One region of the Romboutsia sp. genome, then DNA from elsewhere that is predicted to be linked to it. Evidence: riboswitches for the same ligand, from Rfam matches in the RefSeq annotation. Region 1 holds a riboswitch; each other region holds the start of a gene.
What was found. Region 1 has a riboswitch for thiamine pyrophosphate ahead of AC11VW_RS04225 (MTH1187 family thiamine-binding protein). Riboswitches for the same ligand answer to the same signal wherever they lie in the genome.

Region 1 (7,750 bases):
TGCATTATATCTTTTATGTCTTTTACTTCAAAACCTTCTGTCATTTCACTTCTCCTTACTATATTATAAGTTTAAATTTAAAGTCATATATAATTATATCATGAATTATATTTTATAGTGGGAATTTCGCTTTTGTTACGTTAAATAATATAAAAAAACATATGAAATCAAATTTGACTTCATATGCTTTATATTTATAATAAGCTTATTATATCTTTTTTTAGTTTTATAATATTTTCTAAATTATCATCATTATAGTGACTCTTATCAATTATAAACTCTTTTTTAACACTTGCTGGTTTTTTTGATATTACACAAATCCTATCTGATAACATTATAGCTTCATCAATATCATGAGTTATTAAAAGTATAGTAGAATTAACTCTATTCTTAACTTCTAATAACCACTTTTGCATAGATAATTTTGTAATAGAATCAAGCGCTCCAAATGGTTCATCTAAAAGCATTATATCATTAGAATTTATAAAAGTTCTTAAAAAATTCGCTCTTTGCTTCATCCCACCTGACAGTTCATTTGGATATTTGTTTTCATATCCACTTAAACCAAATGTAGTAAAGTAATCTTTTACTTTTTTATGTGCTTCTCTTTTTTTAAGAAACTTATTCCCAAATCCTTTTTCTTTCTTAATAGTCAACGGTAAGCTTACATTATCTATTATAGTTTTATGTGGTAATAAAAGGTCTTTTTGATACATATAACTTAGTCTTCCGTCTATATTTATACTTCCACTATTGTAGTCTATTAAATTTGCAACTACATTAAATATAGTACTTTTCCCACATCCACTTGGACCTAATATACTTACAAATTCACCTTCATAAACCTTTATACTTATATTTTTTAATACTTCTGTTTCTTCATAGCTTTTAGATATATTTTTTATATCTATCTTTACTTTTCTATTGTGGCAAGAATTCATTACTATATGCCTCACTAGGCTTTAAGTCTTTATTTATTAACTTATATTCTTTTAAGAATTCTGTATAATTATTCCATACACTATCCTTCATTTCACCCCATCTACTAGCATCATCTATATACTTATCTGCTAAGTACTCTTGACTTTTTATAGCTAATTTTTCATCTATTTCTGGTGCATGTTTTACTAATATTTTAGCAGCTTTTGTTGGATTTTCTATTGAATATTCATATCCTTTAGCTGTAGCTTTCAAGAATTTTTTAGCAAGTTCTGGGTTTTCATTTAATAATTTTTCATTAGATATTATAAGTGGTGTGTAATAATCAAGTCTTTTATCTACTTGTCCCATTGGTATAAAGTTTAAATCAATACCACGTCTATTAGCCTCTACAACATCCCATCCTTCAAATATCCATGCAAAATCTATATTTTTACTTGTAGCAGTAAAAAAGTCATCTTGTCCAATATTTACTACTTTTAATTTACTAAAATCTTTATCTTCTTTTTTCATAAGTGCATTTAATATTGCATCTTCAGAAGGAGATCCCCATCCTCCATAAGTTTTACCTTCAAAATCTTTAGGTGATGCTATGTTTTTATCCTTAGGAGAAGCAAATCCTGAAGTATTATGTTGTATAACTGTTGCCACTGCTTTTATTGGAAGTGAATCTTCACTAGTTTTAGCAAAAGTTACTTCTTCTTGATAACTTATTCCAAAATCAGCTTTTCCTGTAGCAACTAAAGTTGCAGCTCCTCCTTCAGGTGGTTGTACTATTTCAACATCTAGACCTTCTTCTTTATAATATCCATTTTCAAGAGCAACAAATAATCCTGTATGATTAGTATTTGGTGTCCAATCTAGTACCATTGTTACCTTTTCATTTTTTGATTCTTCTTTGTTCGTATCTGTATTTTCATTTTTATTTGAACATCCACTAAGTACACTCATTGTAAGTACACTTACAAGTCCTAAACTTACTAATTTTTTTAATTTCATAAAATCCTCCCTATATATTATGTCTTAAGGCTATTTTTTTAATAGCTTGTACTATTACTACAAATATCAAACTAAATATTATTACTAATATAGTAGATGCAAAAACTTTATCTAATGCATATGCACTCTTTGATCTTACCATATATACACCTAACCCTTTTGTTCCACCTAACCATTCTGCTACAGTTGCAGCAACTACGGTATAAGTTGCTGATATTTTAAGCCCTGAGAAAAATTTATCCATAGCCATTGGAAATTTAAGATGTATAAATGTAGATAATTTACTACTATTCATAGTTTTAAATAAATTCAAATAATCCTTGTCTATATTTTCCATACCATCTACAAAACTTATAAGTATTGGGAAAAAACAAGTCATAGTTACCATTATAACTTTAGGCAACATATCAAATCCAAACCATATTATTAAAAGTGGTGCTATTGCAATAGTTGGTATCGTTTGCGATACAACCATGATAGGATATACACATTTCTTGAAAATGGGTATGAAATCCATAAGTATTCCCATAGTTAAAGATAGTATTATAGCTATTATAAATCCTATTGTAGCTTCATTTAAAGTGGTTATAGTGTTAACGTATAAGTTTAAGTAATCTTTATAAAATACCTTCAGTATATCTGTTGGAGCTGGTAATATATATTGAGGTACATTTTGTACTTTGACTATTGCTTCCCATATAATTAACAAAACTAAAAATGTAGCTATAGGATATAAGCTATTTTTTACTTTATCTATGGTTTTTAAGTTTTTCATTTATAGTTATTCCCCCAGCTTTTTCATCTATCCTAGCTGTTGTTATAACTCTTTCGCAACCAAGATTAAAAGGAATTCTATGTATTACCTTTAAAAGGTCAAATACTTCTTCAAATTCTCCTTCTATTGTTGTACTCATCGCACCTATTTCATGTTTAAGTCCACTTTTTTGAATTTCTTCTATACATGCATCTACTACTTTATACATTTCTTCTTCTCCTGCATAAGGTCTTAAGGGCATTACTGCTACATCTACTATTACCATATAGTTCACCATCCTTTAAAGTTAATTTTTATTCATATACATAAATTCCAGTTTCTTGTCATAAATTAAGCCTATATATCCAAAAATATACTAAAAATTATTTTATAAATTTCGTAATATATTTAAATCTTATAGTTTAATCAAAAAGGTCTTATCCAACTAGGATAAGACCTTACAAGCTCTTTTTATATAAGCTATTTTATCTCCCTACGCTGGCATTATCCAAACAGGTTAAAGGGTCGAGATTTGTATCTCCTCTCAGCTGACTAGCTCCCCAAAATATGTATTTTCAACTTGATTATACTATACTTATCAAATTTTAACAATTATTTTATATTTGTACTTACTTATTAATATTTCATATACTATAATAAGTATATATTGCTTATTAAGGAGGTCATTATGATTAACACCCTAAAAAATAAATTTAAAAACTATAAACCGTATATAAACGGACATCAAAATATGAAAAAAGCTTCTGTTCTAATTCCTATTGTAAAAAAGGATAATAGTTACTATATATTGTTTCAAGTTCGTTCTAAAAATTTAAAAACTCAACCTAATGAAATATCATTTCCTGGTGGAAAAATAGAACCTAATGAATCCCCACTTGATGCAGCTATTAGAGAAACCTGTGAAGAACTTGGTACTAATAAAAACAATATTGATATTATATCTGACCTTGATTTACTTATTACACCTGCAAATTTAATAATACATCCTTATGTAGGATATATAAAGGATATAAGTAATCTAAATATAAATAAAGATGAAGTAGATCATATATTTTTAGTTCCAATTTCATACTTACTAAAATATGAGCCTAGTTATTATAACAATGAAATCAAAATTATTCCGAATGAAAATTTTCCATATGATATTATTCCCAATAATCATAACTATAAGTTTGATAGTGGTAATTATCCTGTACTCTTTTATGAATATGAAAACTATATCATTTGGGGAATTACTGCTAAAATTCTTGAAAATTTCTTGATGCTAATAATGAATTAGTAGTACATTGCCCAAACTTAGGTTCAAAAAACATTTAAATTATACTAAAAAATACCTTATATAGTAGACTTTTTTAATTGTCTATTGTATAGGGTATTTTTTAGTATTTTTATAGCTTGTTATGTTAATTTTTTATCTACTAAATTCTTCTATAAATATCTTTACTAATTCTGGGTCAAATTGCGTTCCTGAGCACTTTTTAATTTCTTTTATAGCTTCTTCGTTACTCATTTTCAACTTATAGGCTCTTTCACTAGTCATTGCATCATAAGAGTCTGCTATACAAATTATTCGCGATAAAAATGGTATTTTTTTACCTTTCAAACCTAAGGGATATCCTTTTCCATCCCATCGTTCATGATGTGATAATATATTGTTTGCAACATGTGCTATTTCATAATTAGATTTAGCTACTCTATAACCTTTTTCTGTATGAGTTTTGATTATATCAAACTCACCATCCGTAAGTTTCTCCGGTTTTGATAATATTTCATCTGGTATTCCTATTTTACCTATATCATGTAATTTAGCTGATAATATAAGTTCCTTCATTTGACTAGAATTAAGTTCCATACTATCACCTAATTTTTTTACATAATTAACGACTCTATCTGTGTGTTGCTTAGTTTCTAGACTTTTTTCTGTGAGAGATTCATTTAATGCATTTAGTATTCTTTTTTTAGAACCAATATGACTTGGAAGTTTCTCTTTGTATAACTTTTCTTCCGCTTCTTTTAATATATCATTTATATTTTGGTTAATGTTAGTTTTTGTTGCACATCCTAAAGATATCCTAAGTGGTATAGATGTATATGATTCTTTTTTACATGCGCTCTTAATTTTATTACATATTTCATTTGCTTCTTCATGTTCTGTATTTGGGAGTAATATAACAAATTCATCTCCACCCCAACGCACTATCAAGCTTTCTTTTTTGCAAACTTTTTTTAGTACATTAGCTGTTTGAACTAAAAGTTCATCTCCTTTTAAATGACCTAGTGTATCATTTACAATTTTCAATCCATCTACATCTCCCATAATCAAACTAAGTGGAAGATTATTCCCTGCATTTAAACTTTTTATTTTTTTATCAAAATATGCTCTATTGTAAACATCTGTAAGCTTATCTGTATAACTAATTTTTTTTAATTCTCTTTCAGTTAAAACCCTTTGGGTTATATCTCTCGATACACCAACTATTCCCCATACATTTTTTTTCTCATCTAATATAGGTGCTTTTATACTCTCCATATACTTTATCTGTCCATTATCTTCTATATTTATACGGTTAACCTGTTTTTCTTTATTTTTTATAACCCTCTCATCAGTTACTAAAACATCCCTTAACAATTTAGGACTTGAAGTCATATCATTATCTTTTTTCCCTATAACTTGTTCTTTACTACATTTATAATAATCTTTTGCAAAAGCTATATTGCAATCTAAATATCTGCCATGTATATCTTTGTGAAAAATGGAATCTGGAATTGTATCTATCAATGTTTTCAATAAATTCTTTTGCTTAATTGTTTCTTCTTCATATTTTTTTCTTTCAGTTTGATCTTGTAATATACCCAAGTATACTACTATTTTATTTTCTTTTTTTATTGGAGCTATATAACATTCTAAAAACACTTCTTCTTTATACCCTGTAAATAATTTAGGTCTACCTAGTTTTTCAACTTCTTTATAATTCTCTGTGAATTCTTTACCAAGTTCTTTCCCATATATATCATAAACTGTTTTGCCTAATATATCATTTTTAGACATATTTAAGCTATCACAAAAATATTGATTTGCAAAAATAAAATTCCCTTCACTGCTTCTTAACCATATAGAATACGGAATTGTATCTAGTAAAATCTCTAATATATTATCAAGCATATTTATCTCTCCTGAATTTTCTAAATTTATTGTCATTTATATAATACCATAAAATTTAATTTTATTTTTATATATTTTAATATAAGATAAAATTATTTTTTTGTCTTATATTAGTGTTTTTTGTTTAAATCCACAAAAAAAATCCTTAAGATTTTATCTTAAGGATTTTTTTGTTCTATTTTACTAATATTCCGTTTAGTGAGAATGTATTTGCACTAATTATTTTTATCATAACTAACTTTCCAACTAAATCTTTACCTTCAGATTCAAAGTTTACTAATTTATTTTGTCTAGTTCTTCCTGCAAACTTAGCATCATCTGTTTTACTTTTTCCTTCAACTAAAACTTCAACAACTTTATCAATGTAGCTTTGGTTTATATCAGCGCATATTTCATTTACTTTATTTAATACTCTATTAAATCTCTCATGCTTTAAATCATCGGGTATTTGATTCTCCATTTGTGCAGCTGGTGTTCCTTTTCTCTTTGAATATATAAATGTAAATGCAGAATCATATCTTACTTTTTCTACTACATCTATTGTATCTAATAAATCTTCTTCCGTTTCCCCCGGGAATCCTATCATTAAATCTGTAGAGAATGAAATTCCTGGAACTTCCTCTTTAGCTTTTTCTATTATATTTAGATAGTATTCTTTAGTATAGTGTCTATTCATTTTCTCAAGTAGTGAACTACTTCCACATTGAATTGGTAAGTGTAAGTATTCACATACTTTATTACAATCCCTCATTGCATATATAACTTCATCAGATATATCCTTAGGATGAGATGTCATAAATCTAACTCGTTCTATTCCTTCTACATCATTTACCATCCTTAAAAGCTCTGCAAATGTTATAGACTCTTCTAATGTTTTTCCATATGAGTCAACATTTTGTCCAAGCAATGTTATTTCTTTTGTTCCATTCGCTGCTAATTCTTTTATTTCATTCATTATATCTTGCGGAGTTCTACTTCTTTCTCTTCCTCTTGTATATGGAACTATACAGTAAGTACAGAAGTTGTTACATCCATACATTATATTTACGAATGCTTTAAGTTCAAATTTCCTAGTACTTCTAAGCCCTTCTACAACTTCTCCGTCAACATCCCATACATCAACCAACATTTTTTTAGTGTCCATTGAGCTTGTTAATAATTCTGGAAACTTGTATAAGTTATGTGTCCCAAATACTAAATCTACATGTCTATATTTTGACTTTAATTCTTTAACAACATGAGGTTGTTGCATCATACATCCACATACAGCTATTTTTAAATCTGGATTCTTTCTCTTTTGCAACTTTAGTTGTCCAAGATTTCCATAAACCTTAAGCTCTGCATTTTCTCTTACTGCACATGTGTTGTATATTATTAAATTACATTCCTCTGCGGTCATACCTCTTTCATATCCCATTTCATCAAGCATTGCACATAATTTTTCAGAATCGTGTTCATTCATTTGGCATCCAAATGTTTGTACTAAATACCTTGGTTTAGTTTTATGTATAGCATAATATCTTGAATTTTGCTCGGCTATTGCCTCTATAAATCTATCTTGTTCTTGAATTTTCTCTATAGGAACTTGTACTTGTTTTCTTTTACTCATATATAATCCTCCCCCAGTTATTGCTGCCTTAAGTGCTTTATTTATATAAAATTTCCCTCTAATATTTTAATAAGTTCATTTAAAACTTATTATATCAAATTTATACGACATTTTAAAGATATTAACTTTAAGTTTTACGCATCAATATTTCTATATTGGTAATACTAATTTATTATATGATTTTGAAAGGAAAATAAAAATGATTGTAGTATTAATAAGAAGTATTTTGCTATATATAGTCGTTTTATTTGCACTAAGGTTTATG
Region 2 (7,750 bases), on a different contig from region 1:
ATTCCAATCTACTTTCATATTTCCTCCCTATTTTTACATAACTCTATCTTTCAATTATAACCTTTTTTGTTGCTTTAATGTCATTATTTTTTAATTACTTTAATTTTTATATATACTTATATTTGTAAAAGTAATATATCATATATATTTTACTTTGTCATTACATTTCGATATTAGTATATTTAACTTTTTATTCATATTAGATTTGCTAGATTTTAGCATAACAATAAGATTGTATAAGACTTATTTTATTATCATACAAGCTTGTTTTTATTTAATTATTTTTTATTAAAACACATTACTATAAAATCAATATCTGCATATTTATTGATTTGATATACAATATCTAAATTTAATCCTTTATTTTGCTATTTAGTGTCCCATTTTTACTATTTTAATCATATATCTATACTATGTAGTGATACTACTAATTAAAATATTTAACATGGAGTGGTAGAGTATGTATAAAGACTGTAAGAGTAAAGACAATAACTTCAATAAAGATCACTATTGTAATATACCTAAATACTGTGATTGTGCTGAGCAGCATATGAAACCTAAAAAAGAAAAGTGTAAAGATACGCATAAGAATATGCAATCTATGTTTGTATGTCCAATAGACTTATGTGATTGTCAACTGTATAGTATATTATGTAACTGCATAGGCAAACTTGTTGGATTAAAGCTAACAGATAGTGATTGTATTTTAAGACTTCGTATTTGTAATGTAAATACTTGTGCTGTTATGGGGAAATCATCATCAGGAAAAGGTCCTATTTACGTAAAATTAAGTTCAATTCAATATGTGGATTTAGGAAAAGAAACTTATGTAAATCCACTATGTAATGTTGGTATGGGCTCAGTTGGAATGCCTGGAGCTATTGGACCAATGGGTCCTAAGGGTGACAAAGGGGATAAGGGGGACATGGGTCTTCAAGGTCTTCCAGGTTCTAAAGGCGATAAAGGAGACATGGGTCTTCAAGGTCCTGCTGGCATAGCTGGTGCTAAAGGCGATATGGGTCCTCAAGGTCTTACTGGCATAGCTGGTGCCAAAGGTGATATGGGTCCTCAAGGTCCTGCTGGCATAGCTGGTGCTAAAGGCGATATGGGTCCTATGGGTCCTGCTGGTCCTAAAGGTGATATGGGTCCTCAAGGTCCTGCTGGTACTGCTAATGGTAAAGGAATCAAAGGAGATAAAGGCGATATGGGTCCTCAAGGTCTTCAAGGTCTTCAAGGTCTTCAAGGTCTTCAAGGTCCTAAGGGTGATAAAGGGGACATGGGTCCTGCTGGTCCTAAGGGTGATAAAGGCGATAAAGGCGACATGGGTCCTGCTGGTCCTCAAGGTCCTGAATCTAAGCCTACTATTAAAGAAAAATATATGCCACCAAAAAAAGTTCCTTATAAAGGTTAATTCTAATTTTTATATACAAAAAAGGAAGCCCCCTATGCTTCCTTTTTTGTATTTCAATTTTATATTTATTTAAATTAATCTATTTTTTCAATCCATTTTTTACTTTCTAAGCGTATATCTTCTTTTTTGAGAATTGCTGAAACTACTGCATATCCATCAGTTTCTAATTCTTTCAAATCCTCTAAATTATTTAAATCAATTCCGCCTATTAAAACTATTGGAATATCAACTTCTGACTTTATTTCCCTTACTGTATCAAATGATACTGATTTTGCATCTAATTTAGTAGAAGTATTATACATAGCACCTACACCTATGTAATCAACACCATCTTCTTTAGCCTTTTGAGCTTCTTTTAAATCTCTAGCAGAAACACCTAGTATCTTTCCTTTTCCTATTAACATTCTAACTGATTTTGCATCTATATCACTTTGTCCTACATGAACTCCATCAGCATCACAAAGCATTGCAATATCTACTCTATCATTTATTATAAAACTAACATTATATTTTTTAGTTAACTCTCTTAACTTCATAGCCTTTTCTAAAAATTCACTACCAGATGCATTTTTTTCTCTTAACTGCACCATAGTAACTCCGCCTTTTATAGCCTCTTCTATACATTTATAAAAGTCCCTGTTTTTTAATATTTCACTATCTGTTACTAAGTATAGCTTTAATTGTTCTTTTATATTATTTTTCATGAATTTCCCCTCTATTTTATTTATCAAATTTATAAAAATGATGAACTGGTCCTACCCCGTGACCTATATCAAAACTATTTTTTATAGCTTCTGTTATATAAATTTTACTAAGTGCAACTGCTCCTTTTATCTCATATCCTAATGCTAGATGAGAAGCTATTGCAGAAGATATAGTACATCCTGTTCCATGAGTATTTTTTCTGTCTAATCTTTTACTTTCATAAACTTCAAACACATCTTTTCCAATTAGTAAATCTATAGCATCTCCATCTAAATGCCCCCCCTTCATTAATACATATTTTGGTCCCATTTGTAGTATTTTTTCCCCTGCCATACGCATCTCTTCTAAAGTATCTATCTTCATACCTGTTATAGCTTCTGCCTCTGGCACATTTGGAGTTATTATGTATGCCATTGGTATTAAATGTTTTATCATATTTGCTTTAGCTTCTGGTCTAAGTAAGCTAAATCCACTCTTTGATATCATAACTGGATCTACTACTAAGTTTTCTGGTTTGTATTTTTTTAAAGTATTTGCTATTTCTAATATTATTTCTGGACTTGATACCATACCTATTTTTACAGCCTTTGGTCTTATATCATCAAATACTACTTCTATTTGTTTTTTTATTATACTTTGGCTTAACTCTTCTACTTCAAATACTCCTTGTGTATTTTGTGCTGTTATTGCTGTTATCACACTCATTCCATAAGTTCCTATGGCACTAAATGTTTTTAAATCAGCTTGTACACCAGCTCCTCCACTGCAATCTGACCCTGCTATTGTAAGTGTTGGTATTTTGTAATTTCTCATAGTTGCCCCCTTAATTGTATTATATAAAATTTGCGCTAATCAAAAAGCCATACCTGATTTAGGTATGGCTTGATTACACTTATAAATATATTATATATTCAAATTCATGTATAAGCTTTCCTACGCTGGCATTATCCAGATCCGGTATAAGGGTCAGTAAATCCTCTCAGCCTTTTGGCTCCCCTAGCTATTTTCATTTATAATTTTTTATTTACAAGTTAATTATAGTACTTTTTATTTTATTGTCAATCATTGTTACATTTTATTCCCTTTTAATCTAACTACATTTGCAGCTACTCCAACTACTGTAGCTCCATCTGGTACATCTTTTATAACTACTGCATTAGCTCCAACTTTTGAATTAGAACCTATGTTAATAGGGCCTAGTATCTTTGCCCCCGCCCCTATTATTACATCATTTCCAACAGTTGGATGTCTTTTTCCACTATCTTTACCAGTGCCTCCTAATGTGCTTCCATGGTAAATTGTTACTCTATCTCCAACTTCTGCAGTTTCTCCAATTACAACTCCCATTCCATGATCTATTAATATACTTTCTCCTAGCTTTGCTCCTGGATGTATTTCAATTCCTGTTAAAAACCTTGCTATTTGAGATATAAGCCTTGCAGTAAAAAAACGCTTATGATTATATAAAAAATGCGATACCATATGAATTAATCTAGCGTGAATAGATGGATATAGTAAAAATACCTCTATTTTACTTGTTGCTGCTGGATCATTTTCCATTATATATTCTATATCTTTATTTATTTTTCTAAACAATTTTATCATCCCCTTAATTTACCTTATGCCTTTTAATTAAATCAATTTATTATTTGAAAATATCCATAGATATATATTTTTCAATACCATCTGGTGCTATTGTAACGATCTTTTTATCAGGATACATTTTACCTAGTTTTAAAGCACCAAAAACATTAGCTCCTGAAGATATACCAACTAATATAGATTCTTTATCCGCCATTAATCTAACCCCTTGAAAAGCTTCTTCATCGTCTATTGTCATTACTTCATCTACTAAATTAGCATCATAGTTTTTAGGAATAAATCCTGCTCCTATACCCTGAATCTTATGAGGTCCACTTTGTCCATTAGATATAACTGGAGAATTTTTAGGCTCTAGGGCTACTATTTTTATATTAGGATTTTTCTCTTTTAAATATCTTGCCACCCCACTTAAAGTCCCCCCTGTACCTACACCACAAACAAATATATCTAAATCACTTACTGCGTTTAATATTTCAACCCCTGTAGTTTGATAATGACCCTTTGGATTATCTTCATTATCAAATTGCTTTAAACTTTTGTAATTATTATTTTCATTTAAAAGTTCTTCTGCTTTTTTTATAGAACCGCTCATTCCAAGCTTTCCATCAGTTAAAATAAGCTTTGCTCCATAGGCTTTCATAAGCTCTCTTCTTTCTATACTCATAGTCTCTGGCATTACTATTATTACTTCATATCCTTTTAATTTTCCTATCATAGCTAATGCTATTCCAGTATTTCCACTAGTTGCTTCTACTAGTACATCACCTTTTTTAAGCATATCTCTTTTTTCAAGTCCATCTATCATAAAATAAACCGCTCTATCTTTTACACTTCCAGCTGGATTATATTTTTCTAATTTTACATAAATATTAGAGTTCCCTATATTGTTTAACCTAACCATAGGTGTATTACCTATCATGCTTAGTATGCTTTCATTAACCATATTATCGTCCCCCTTGTTTTGTTATCATAATGATAATTATAAGTCTATTATATTATTATCATTATGATAATGCAACATAAAAATATTTTTTATTTAAAAAATATTTATTTACTGTTTATATCAAATAATTTTTTCAATAAAAATATACTAGGTCTTGATTAAAGATATCCTAGTATATTTTCATATAATTTTTTAGTTATATTATTTTTTTTAATTGAACAACTTATCTCCTAGATTAGCAAACATCTGAAGCATTAAATAAGATTTTATATCTATAATATCTTCTCCTTTTAATATCTCTTTTGCTTGGTCTTGAGATATTAATAAAGCTTCTATATCTTCATCATCTTCTAAAAACTCCTTACTTAACTTTCCATCACATAAACAATATACAAATGCAACAGATTCATCAGTCATACCAGGAGATAAATAAACTTTATCCCTACTATTTATTTTATTAATTTCTATAAGATCTAAACCTGTTTCTTCCTTTAATTCTCTTGCCACTGTTTTTTGAATATCTTCATCATTGTCTACAAGACCTGCAGGAAGTTCATATATATAATTGTTTATAGGAACTCTAAACTGTTTTATTAAAACTAATTTATTTTCACTTTTATGAATCGCTGCAATTACTACAGCATCTATTTTATCTTCCTTACCTTGTAAATAAATTTCTTTTAATTCTTTTTCATTTTTTCTTGAAGCTACTGTCCAATGTCTATCATCATTATTTTTATTTTTATATTTCACATCATATAATCCCACAAATTTAGTTTCTACTAAAGGTTTTATATCTTTTATTTTTGAATTTTTCATAATTAATACCCCTTTTCTATATCAAATAAATCACACTCTATTAGTTTTTATTATAACAATAAATCTTTTTTTTATATAGCAGGAAATTATATTTATAATTTACAACTTCTAATCTTTGAGCAACGTGCCTGTGTTCTAGGCCGTTGGCGACATGAGCGAAGCGAATTTTTTATCATTATTTTAAAATCTATGATATAGTTAAATAAATAATTAAAGTATTTATTAGGAGGTAATATGGAAAATTTATTATTAGCTTATTTATTGATTATTAATATAATCTGTTTTATATGTATGTTTATTGATAAGCAAAGAGCAATAAAACATAAGTGGAGAATTAGTGAATATACTCTTATCTTTTTAGCTGCTGTAGGAGGAAGCTTAGGTATCTTATCTGGAATGTATACTTTTAGACATAAAACTAAAAAATCAAAATTTAAAATTGGAATACCATTTATAATTTTTATTCAATTTTTACTCTTAGTATTACTTTAAATAAAAGTAATATTTTGTACTTTTTTATGTTTTATATTATCAATTATTTAGTTTATAACAATAATTTTAAATGTTGTTAGTAAATATAAAAAGATATTAAAAAAAGCTCCTTTATGATTTTTAAGGAACTTCTTTTTTTTGATATTATATTTAATTTATATATTATTCCTAAGCTAATGTTTTAAACGCATATCCATTATCTTTAAAGTATTGTATTATTTGTGGTAATGCTTTAGCTGTTTCTTCTTTTCCATAAGTATCATGCATTAATACAACTACCATTTCTTTTCCTTCTGATGTGCTTTTAACATGTTCAAATAGTTGATCAGCATTTTTCTTTTGACCTTCTGCGTCTGCATTTAATGCATTCCAGTCTATAGATGCTATATTATTTTCATTTAAATGAGTATCTAATACATCCATACCATTCCATGACATATGCCCTCCTGGACATCTTATAACTCTTGTTGAGAAATATGGTCCTAATATATCTGTTAATATATAATCTGTTTTTTGGAAATCAGTAGTAAAGTTCTTTAGATTTAGAGTTCTATTTGGATATAAATATTTATAATCGTGGCTATATGAGTGGTTTGCTATAGCATTTCCTTCATCAAAAGTTCTTTTTATAAGTTCTTTTGCTTTTTCTCCGCCTTTTTCTGTATTTTTACCAGCTATGAAAAACGTTGCATTAACTTCATTTGCCTTTAATGTATCTAATATTTGAGGAGTAACTGTTGTTGATGACCCGTCATCAAATGTTAAAAATACAATTTTTTCTCCATTATTTGAGTAATCATAATTATTTAATTTCTCAGCTACTTTTAAAGCATCATAAGAATTTTTCTTTCCTTCGTGGTTAACTCCGACCATTCTCTTTTTAGCTTCTTCTTCTTCCTTACGTTTCTTCTCCGCCGCTAATCTTTCAGCTTCTGCCTGTTGTTGCATTGCTATCTTTTCTTCTTTTTTATCTTCTATATACGATGTAGTCGCTCCGACTACCTTCCCGCACATAAGCACTATTACTGAAAATGCAACAATTGTTAACAAAATTTTTTTATTATTAACTTTTTGTTTTTTGTTATTAAATCTAAAGTTTATTTTACTTTTTTTATTAGATCCAAAGTTTATTTTACTTTTTTTTGCCATAATAAGTCCCCCTTTTTTGCATAATCTTGTCGTTTTCTGCCCTATAATTATTATATTACTTTAAAAATAAATGTCCAGTGAATAAAATTTACAATTTTGTATCCAAACTAAATATGTATCTTCTACGTCAAAAAAGTAGCGACTATATATTATAATCACTACCTTTTTACATTAATGAGTTATACCCATAGATATATTCATAATAAAACTCAATATAAACAGTCCCGTAAGAACGTACATTGGCACAGAAACTTCTTTTCCTTTGCCTGATGCAACTTTTAAAACTGTATAAACTATAAATCCTATTGATATACCATTTACTATATTATAAGTAAGAGGTATTAAAGTAACTATAAAAATTACAGCTACTGTATCTATTAAATCACCTTTCTTTAAATCAAAGAAGGTTTGTATCATTAAAAATCCTATGAATATAAGCACCCCACTTATAACACCATTTGGTATTAATTTAAGAAGTGGTATTAAAAATAATGATAATAAGAATAATATTCCCGATGTAAATGCAGCTACTTTACCTTTAGCGCCAGCACTTATTCCTGAGAAATTCTCAGCTGCAACAATAGTTGGGCTTGTTCCAAACATGCCTGCTATCATATTTGATATTCCTG
Region 3 (7,750 bases), on a different contig from region 1:
ATAAGAAATATTTTCACTTATACTCATATACTTATATTAGCGTTCTGCTAATATTAAATAATAAGGATGTGTTTTCATGTTTTATAATCATCGTCAATTTATAGACACGCCATCAATTCCTTGCTTAAATTCTCAATATTCATTCATTAGAATATTTAATTCTTTAGTTAAGTCAGAAGCTTTAGATGTATATATAAATAATGAATTTCTATTAGCTAAAGATTTAAAATCAGTACAAATTGGTCCTTATGTACCCGGACTCGGAGGAAAATATAGTATACAAGTTTATTTAGCTAATACTAAGGAAAATCCCCTTCTTGAAGTTAATGATATGGAAATAATAGGAGGTCAATTAATGACCATTGCAATTACAGGAGATTTAAATAATTTAAAGCTAGTATCTATAATAGATAATATTGAACAAAAACCAAAACCTAATAAATCAATTGTTAGATTTTATAATTTAACTCCAGGCCCACTAATCTTTCTTATGAGCTCAAATGGATATAAATTAGCTAGAAATGTAGAAAGTAACAGTGGAAATGAATACATGGAAATTCTTACAGGAACTTACCAATTAGGAGTTCGTCCAGCAGATGAAATTGGCCAAATACTAAGTATACAAGTTAAGATGGATGAAAATAAAATATATACAATATATTGTACTGGAACTTCAAGTCCAGAGTTGAAAAAACTTGGTTTAGGATATAATTTCCAAATAGTTCAGGTAATCGATGGAAATACCGTTATTAAAAAATGTACTTTTTAATAAAATCTTTACAGGGTCTATCTCAAAATTTACAGAATTATATTTTGAAATAGACCCTATCCTTTCAACTATATTATAGATTTTATTTACGTTCTTTTTCTTCTACTTGTTCTTTAGTTAATATTTTCTTTCTGGACACCAACATTTTGCATTCCATACAAAAATAACTTAAAGACCCTCAGCTATCCATTACTTCTAGATTAGAACTACAATGCGGACAATAATAATCTTTTACCATTCTGTCACTCCTTCATTACTATTATTGACTATATTGTTTCATATAACTACTTTTAGTCTATCTTTTTATAAATTTTACTTATCATCAATATAGATCATTTTCTTTGTCATACCACCATCTACAATAATATTTGTACCATTTACAAAATCATTTTCTTCATTTGTTAAAAATAAACACGTATTAACTATGTCTTTTGATTTGCCAACTCTACCTGATGGATGTTGCTTTTTATCTATTTCTGATAATTCATAGCTGTCTAATTGTATCCATCCAGGACTTATTGCATTAACTGTAATAGGTGTATCTGATAATGAAATCGCCATTGTGTTAGTTAAAGATATAAGGCCACCTTTAGATGCTCCATAAGCTTCCCATCCTGCTTCATTTTGATTAAACCTTGTTGAACTTATATTAACTATTCTTCCATAGTTTTGACCTTTATTTGCTTTTATAAATTCTTTAGAACATATAAAGCTTCCTCTAAGATTTACAGTTATAACATCATCAAATTCTACTGTTTCTATATCAAATATAGATTTATTAAATTTACTTATAGCTCCATTATTTATCAGTATATGCACAGTACCATACTTGTTTACTACTTTTTCAAATGCAGACTTGATTTCATCTTCATTTCTTAAATCTACTTTATAAAATTCTATATTACTTTCACTAAAGTCATGTTCCACTATATCAATAGCAATTACATTTGCATTTTGTTTTGCATATTCTTTAGCTATACTATTACCTATTCCATTGCTTGTCCCTGTTACAAAAATAACTTTATCCTTATACATAATTCTACCTCTTAATTAAATAATTCTAATCTTCTTGCTTAGTTTTTGCTATTACAATTTCTCTTATACAAACATCTTGTGGTTGATTATATGCAAACTCTATACAACTAGCTATTTTTTCTGGTTCTAATCCACTTTCTATACTTTTTTTCCATTCATTATAATTAGCCTTTATATCTTCATCTGTTGTATGAGATAGTAATGGTGTTTCAACAACTCCTGGAGCTATAGTTATAACTCTAACGTTGCTACTTGCAACTTCTTTTCTTATGTTTTCACTTATTGCATGAACAGCAAATTTTGTGCCACAGTACACTGCATGATTATCAAAAGTCTTTTTTCCTGCTATAGAACTTATATTTATTATAGTTCCTTCATTTCTCTTAACCATATCCTTTAAAACAATATTAGTTCCTGTTAATATTCCTTTTATATTAACATCAATCATATCATTCCATTCTTTAAAACTTTGATCTTGGGGATTTCCTAATAACATTATTCCTGCACAATTTATTAAACAATCCACTTTACCAAATTTTCCTTCCGCTTCATTTATAGCTTCTTCCATCTTTTCTAAATCTGTAACATCTACTGACTTACATAGTGAATTTGGAAGTTCTAATTCTTCCATTTTATCTAGTCTTCTAGATAATAGTAATACCGGATGGTTATTTTCTGAAAACTTCTTTGCTATGCTTTTTCCAATTCCTGAACTTGCTCCCGTTATAACTACTAATTTATTCATAATTATCCTCCATTTATATACATTAATATTTTCTTATACTATAATTATATCTGAACTAATGTTTTATTTTAAGTACGCACATAATAGTTACATAGTGAAATAGAGGTAACTACTCTATAATTTTTAATTTAGCTTTTTGGAGGAATATTATGAAAAAATGCAGTTTAACTTGTGAAATGGAAATCACTTTAAATGTCATCGGTGGTAAATGGAAGCCTCTGATACTTTATTTTTTAATAGAAAATGGAACTAAAAGATTTGGTGAAATAAAATCTTTTATAAATCACACATCACATAAAACTCTTACAAATCAACTTAGAGAATTAGAGGAAGATAATCTTGTCTATCGAACTGTTTATCCAATAGTTCCTCCTAAGGTAGAGTATAGTATAACTGAAAAAGGTATGAGCTTATATCCTATATTAGATGCTATGTGCGAATGGGGAGAAAAGAATTTTGATGAAAAATATGAACTTATAAATCCTCAATGTAAATAGTAAAGAGTGTGCAAATATAATTGTGTATTTTCCAAATAAATTTTAAATTTATGAAATGATAATTAATATGAAAATGTCATCCTTAGAAAACAAATTTTATAATTGGCTCTTTGTATTGCCCATGGTTGTTATACATAAATAAGAATTAAAACAATACCTAAAGTTGTTAATTCTACATATTAACTGTCTTTTTAAAAAACACTTTACAGAATACCACTTCAATACTATAATGAACTTAAAGTAACATTTTGGATATTATTTACATGAAAAATGAATATAATTAGCTAGGGGTGCCAATTTGGCTGAGAAGGTTTATACTAACCTAACCCTCTGAACCTGACGTAGTTAGAACTACCGTAGGAAAGTTATTTGCGATGATTATTATAATTAATTTTTATAATACATGTTTGTAGGAAGCTTTACCTTATGGTAAAGCTTTTTTTAGTTTATATTTAAAATTCAATAATTAGATATATTCAGAAATATACTGGCTATTAGAGAAAAACTAAATAAATAATAAAGGGGAATTTAAAATGATGTATACAACTCAAATGGATGCTGCGAAAAAGGGTATTGTTACAAAAGAAATGGGATTAGTAGCTAAAAAAGAAAATATGGATGTAGAAGTTTTAAGAAAGCTTATTGCAAAAGGTCAGATTGCTATTCCTGCTAATAAGAATCATAAATCTTTAGATCCAGAAGGTGTAGGAGAAGGCCTAAGAACAAAAATAAATGTAAATCTAGGTATATCAAAGGATTGCTGTGATATTGATGAGGAAATGAAAAAGGTACAGCTAGCTTTAGACATGAAGGCTGAAGCTATAATGGACTTAAGTTCTTTTGGGAAAACTGAAGAATTTAGAAAAAGACTTATTGAATCTTCTTCTGCTATGATAGGTACAGTTCCAGTTTATGACGCTTTTGGTTTTTATGATAAAGAATTAAAAGACATTACTGCAAAGGAATTTTTAGATGTTGTAGAAAAACATGCAAAAGATGGTGTAGATTTTGTAACTATCCACGCAGGTATAAATAAAGAAACTGCAAATGTATTTAAAAGAAATAAAAGACTTACAAATATTGTTTCAAGAGGTGGTTCTCTTACTTATGCATGGATGGAACTTAATAATAAAGAAAACCCTTTCTATGAGTATTACGATGAGTTATTAGATATATGCGAAAAATATGATTTAACTTTAAGTCTTGGAGATGCTTGCAGACCTGGTTCTATCAATGATTCTACTGATGCCTGTCAAATCAAAGAATTAATGGTACTGGGAGAATTAACTTTAAGAGCTTGGGAAAGAAATGTACAAGTTATAATAGAAGGTCCAGGACACATGGCATTAAATGAAGTAAAAGCAAATATGCTACTTGAAAAGAAACTTTGTCATGGTGCACCATTTTATGTATTAGGGCCTATAGTTACAGATATAGCGCCAGGCTACGACCACATCACAAGTGCAATTGGAGGAGCATTAGCTGCAAGCTGTGGAGCTGATTTCCTATGCTACGTAACTCCAGCAGAACATCTAAGATTGCCTAATTTAGATGATGTTAAAGAAGGTATCATTGCTGCAAAGATAGCTGCTCATGCTGGTGATATAGCTAAGAACATTCCTAATGCTAGGGATTGGGATAATAAAATGAGTAAAGCAAGACAAGAACTTGATTGGGAAAGAATGTTTGAACTTGCTATTGACCCAGAAAAAGCTAGAAGATATAGAAAAGAATCTTCTCCTGAGCATGAAGATAGCTGTACTATGTGCGGAAAAATGTGTTCTATGAGAAATATGAATAAAATAATGGAAGGAAAAGATATAAATCTTTTAAGAGCTGATAGCTAAAGAGAATCAAGCTAGATATTAAACAGAAGCGGAAGTGATAAAATGCAAATTAATGATGTTGATAAATATAAAGAAGAATGTGGAGTAGTAGGGGTATTTTCTAATGAAAAAATCAACTTGTCTTCTATGCTTTATTTTGCACTTAATTCACTTCAACATCGGGGACAGGAAAGCTGCGGATTAACATATTCAAATGGGCATAAGCTTATTTGCCATAAAGATATGGGTTTAGTAAATGAAGTATTTACTAAAAATAATCTTAATAATATAAATGGTTTTTCTGCCATAGGTCATGTACGATATCCTACCTTTGGTGAAAATACTATTGTAAATGCTCAGCCTATTTTAGATGAATGTTCCTTTGGTCAAATATCTATAGCACATAATGGTAATCTTACAAATGCAGTTGAACTAAGAAATTCCTTAGAATATCATGGATTAAAATTTAATACAACTACTGATTCTGAGATTATTTTAAAACTTACTGAAAAATATTATAATTCTTCTATCGAAAAAACCTTAGAAATCATATCAAAACATATAAAAGGTGGATATGCTGCTGTTATACTTACAAAGGACAAGTTATTTGCTATGCGAGACTGTCAAGGCATAAGACCTTTATGTATAGGAAAATTCAATGGTGGTTATATAGTATGCTCAGAAAGCTGTGTTTTAGATATGCTTGGTGGAGAATTCATAAGAGATGTTTTACCTGGAGAAATAATTAAAATTGATAGTAACGGGATAGAAGCAGTAAGTTTCATGAAAAACACTATATGTAACACCTGCGCTTTTGAATATATCTATTTTTCTAGAATAGATAGTAAAATTGATGGAGTTAGTGTTTATAAATCCAGATTCAAATCTGGTGAGACTTTATTTAAAGAATGTCCGGCAGATGCTGATATTGTAATAGGGGTACCTGACTCTGGAACTACTGCTGCTTTAGGATATTCTAAATCCTCCTCAATACCTTATACCATAGGATTTGTGAGAAATAGTTTTATAGGACGAAGCTTTATAAAGCCCTGTCAATCTAAAAGAGAAGAAGCAGTCTCTTTGAAGTTAAATATTATTAAAGAAAATATTCAAGGTAAGAAAATTGTAGTTGTAGATGATTCTATGGTAAGAGGTACAACCTGCAAAAAAATTATCTCTCTTCTTAAAAAAGCAGGTGCAAAGGAAATTCATTATAGACTGGCTTCACCTATAGTAAAATCTCCCTGCTGCTTAGGAATCGATACTTCGAATAAAAAAGAACTTATAGGTTCTAATATGATCTTAGAAGAAATACGTGCTTTTATTGGAGTAGATAGCTTAGGATATCTAAGCATAGACGGTTTTTTAAATTCTTTAGGTCATAAGAAAGATGCTTGCCTAAGGTGTTTTGTGTAATTTAACCTATTCTATTTTAAATTAGTATACTATAATAAAAACTAAACCTCCTTAACAATACATATCTGTACTGTTGAGGGGTTTAGTTTTAAATTTCTTTTATTACTATTTTTTAAGTTTTGCTAAGGCTGCTGCAAATGGATTGTTGAATACTTCTTCATTTTTATTTTGATCTTTTAGATATTTATTTATATCTTTTTTAGATCCTTTATTTTTTTCTTCTGCTTTTCTTTTGTTAAATGTGCTTAATTTCTCTCTATGTCCACAACTACATACAAATGTTTTTCCTTCACCTTCTCCACGAAGTTCTAATTTCTTGTGACATACTGGACATCTTGAGTTTGTTACTTGTGACACAGTTTTTCTTGTGTTACATTCTCTATCTTCACAAACTAACATCTTTCCTTTTTTTCCATTTACCTCAAGCATGAATTTTCCACACTCAGGGCATCTATTTTTAGTTAAATTATCATGTTTAAATTTAGAGTCACTATTTTTTATTTGTTTAACTACATCTTTTGAGTAATTCTTCATGTCATTTATAAAGCTATCTTTATTTAATTTTCCTTTTGATATATCTAATAACTTAGCTTCCCAAGATGCTGTTAACTCTGGTTTTTTTAATTCACTTGGAACTAACTCTAGTAATTGCTTTCCTTTTGATGTTATATATATATCTTTTCCTTTTTTCTCTAATAAGAAAGAATTAAATAACTTTTCTATTATATCAGCTCTTGTTGCTACTGTTCCTAGGCTATTTTTTTCCATTGCTGTAAGTAGCGTTCCTTCATTTAAATAACCTGGAGGATTAGTTTTTCCAGTAGTTTTATTTAATTTAGCTACACTTAAAACTTCGCTTTCTATAACAGCTGGTATGCTATCATAGTTTTCTTCATCATCAGAGTCTTTATATGTCTCTCTCCAACCTAAACTTATTATTTTATTTCCCTTTGCAGTAAAGCTTTCTCCGTTTACTTCTGCACTTATTGAAGTTTGTTCATATTCAAACGGAGGACAAAGTATTGCTAAGAATCTTTTTACAACAAGGTCATAAATTTTTCTTTCTTTATCACTTAAATTACCTAAAAATACTTTTTCTTCTGTTGGTATTATAGCGTGGTGATCACTTACTTTTGAATCGTCTACAAAACTTTTATTTGAGTTTATCTTTGACTTCAGTAATTTAGTACATACTCTTGAATAGTCACTTACATTAACTGCTCTTACTCTATCACTTAAAGTTTCTACTATATCACTAGTTAAGTATCTTGAGTCTGTTCTTGGATAAGTAAGTACTTTGTGGTGTTCATATAGCTTTTGCATTATAGATAAAGTTTCTTTTGCTGAATATCCAAAGATTTTATTTGCATCTCTTTGCAACTCTGTTAAGTCATATAATGCTGGTGAATACTTTTTCTTATGTGTTTTATTAACTTTCACTATTTTTATATCATTGTTTTTT

Region 2: another riboswitch for thiamine pyrophosphate. It lies ahead of thiD (bifunctional hydroxymethylpyrimidine kinase/phosphomethylpyrimidine kinase); the one in region 1 lies ahead of AC11VW_RS04225 (MTH1187 family thiamine-binding protein).
Region 3: another riboswitch for thiamine pyrophosphate. It lies ahead of thiC (phosphomethylpyrimidine synthase ThiC); the one in region 1 lies ahead of AC11VW_RS04225 (MTH1187 family thiamine-binding protein).

The regions. Positions count from the first base shown of each region.
Region 1 covers NZ_JBXKIW010000038.1:17,556-25,305, forward strand. The annotation lists gene AC11VW_RS04205 (hypothetical protein) at 1-44, opposite strand, end outside; gene AC11VW_RS04210 (ABC transporter ATP-binding protein) at 195-941, opposite strand; gene AC11VW_RS04215 (ABC transporter substrate-binding protein) at 922-1,938, opposite strand; gene AC11VW_RS04220 (ABC transporter permease) at 1,949-2,713, opposite strand; gene AC11VW_RS04225 (MTH1187 family thiamine-binding protein) at 2,688-2,978, opposite strand; TPP riboswitch at 3,166-3,265, opposite strand; gene AC11VW_RS04230 (NUDIX hydrolase) at 3,381-3,992, shown strand; gene AC11VW_RS04235 (sensor domain-containing diguanylate cyclase/phosphohydrolase) at 4,125-5,876, opposite strand; gene miaB (tRNA (N6-isopentenyl adenosine(37)-C2)-methylthiotransferase MiaB) at 6,052-7,485, opposite strand; gene AC11VW_RS04245 (DUF421 domain-containing protein) at 7,685-7,750, shown strand, end outside.
Region 2 covers NZ_JBXKIW010000047.1:23,667-31,416, forward strand. The annotation lists gene AC11VW_RS06395 (AI-2E family transporter) at 1-18, opposite strand, end outside; gene AC11VW_RS06400 (collagen-like domain-containing protein) at 461-1,411, shown strand; gene thiE (thiamine phosphate synthase) at 1,486-2,115, opposite strand; gene thiD (bifunctional hydroxymethylpyrimidine kinase/phosphomethylpyrimidine kinase) at 2,132-2,929, opposite strand; TPP riboswitch at 3,030-3,124, opposite strand; gene epsC (serine O-acetyltransferase EpsC) at 3,185-3,721, opposite strand; gene cysK (cysteine synthase A) at 3,762-4,661, opposite strand; gene AC11VW_RS06425 (NUDIX hydrolase) at 4,872-5,480, opposite strand; gene AC11VW_RS06430 (DUF1294 domain-containing protein) at 5,715-5,972, shown strand; gene AC11VW_RS06435 (polysaccharide deacetylase family protein) at 6,141-7,121, opposite strand; gene AC11VW_RS06440 (NCS2 family permease) at 7,293-7,750, opposite strand, start outside.
Region 3 covers NZ_JBXKIW010000091.1:25,111-32,860, reverse strand. The annotation lists gene AC11VW_RS14645 (DUF4397 domain-containing protein) at 77-769, shown strand; gene AC11VW_RS14640 (SDR family NAD(P)-dependent oxidoreductase) at 1,082-1,804, opposite strand; gene AC11VW_RS14635 (SDR family oxidoreductase) at 1,830-2,549, opposite strand; gene AC11VW_RS14630 (winged helix-turn-helix transcriptional regulator) at 2,699-3,046, shown strand; TPP riboswitch at 3,323-3,426, shown strand; gene thiC (phosphomethylpyrimidine synthase ThiC) at 3,580-4,893, shown strand; gene purF (amidophosphoribosyltransferase) at 4,936-6,288, shown strand; gene AC11VW_RS14615 (DNA topoisomerase III) at 6,394-7,750, opposite strand, start outside.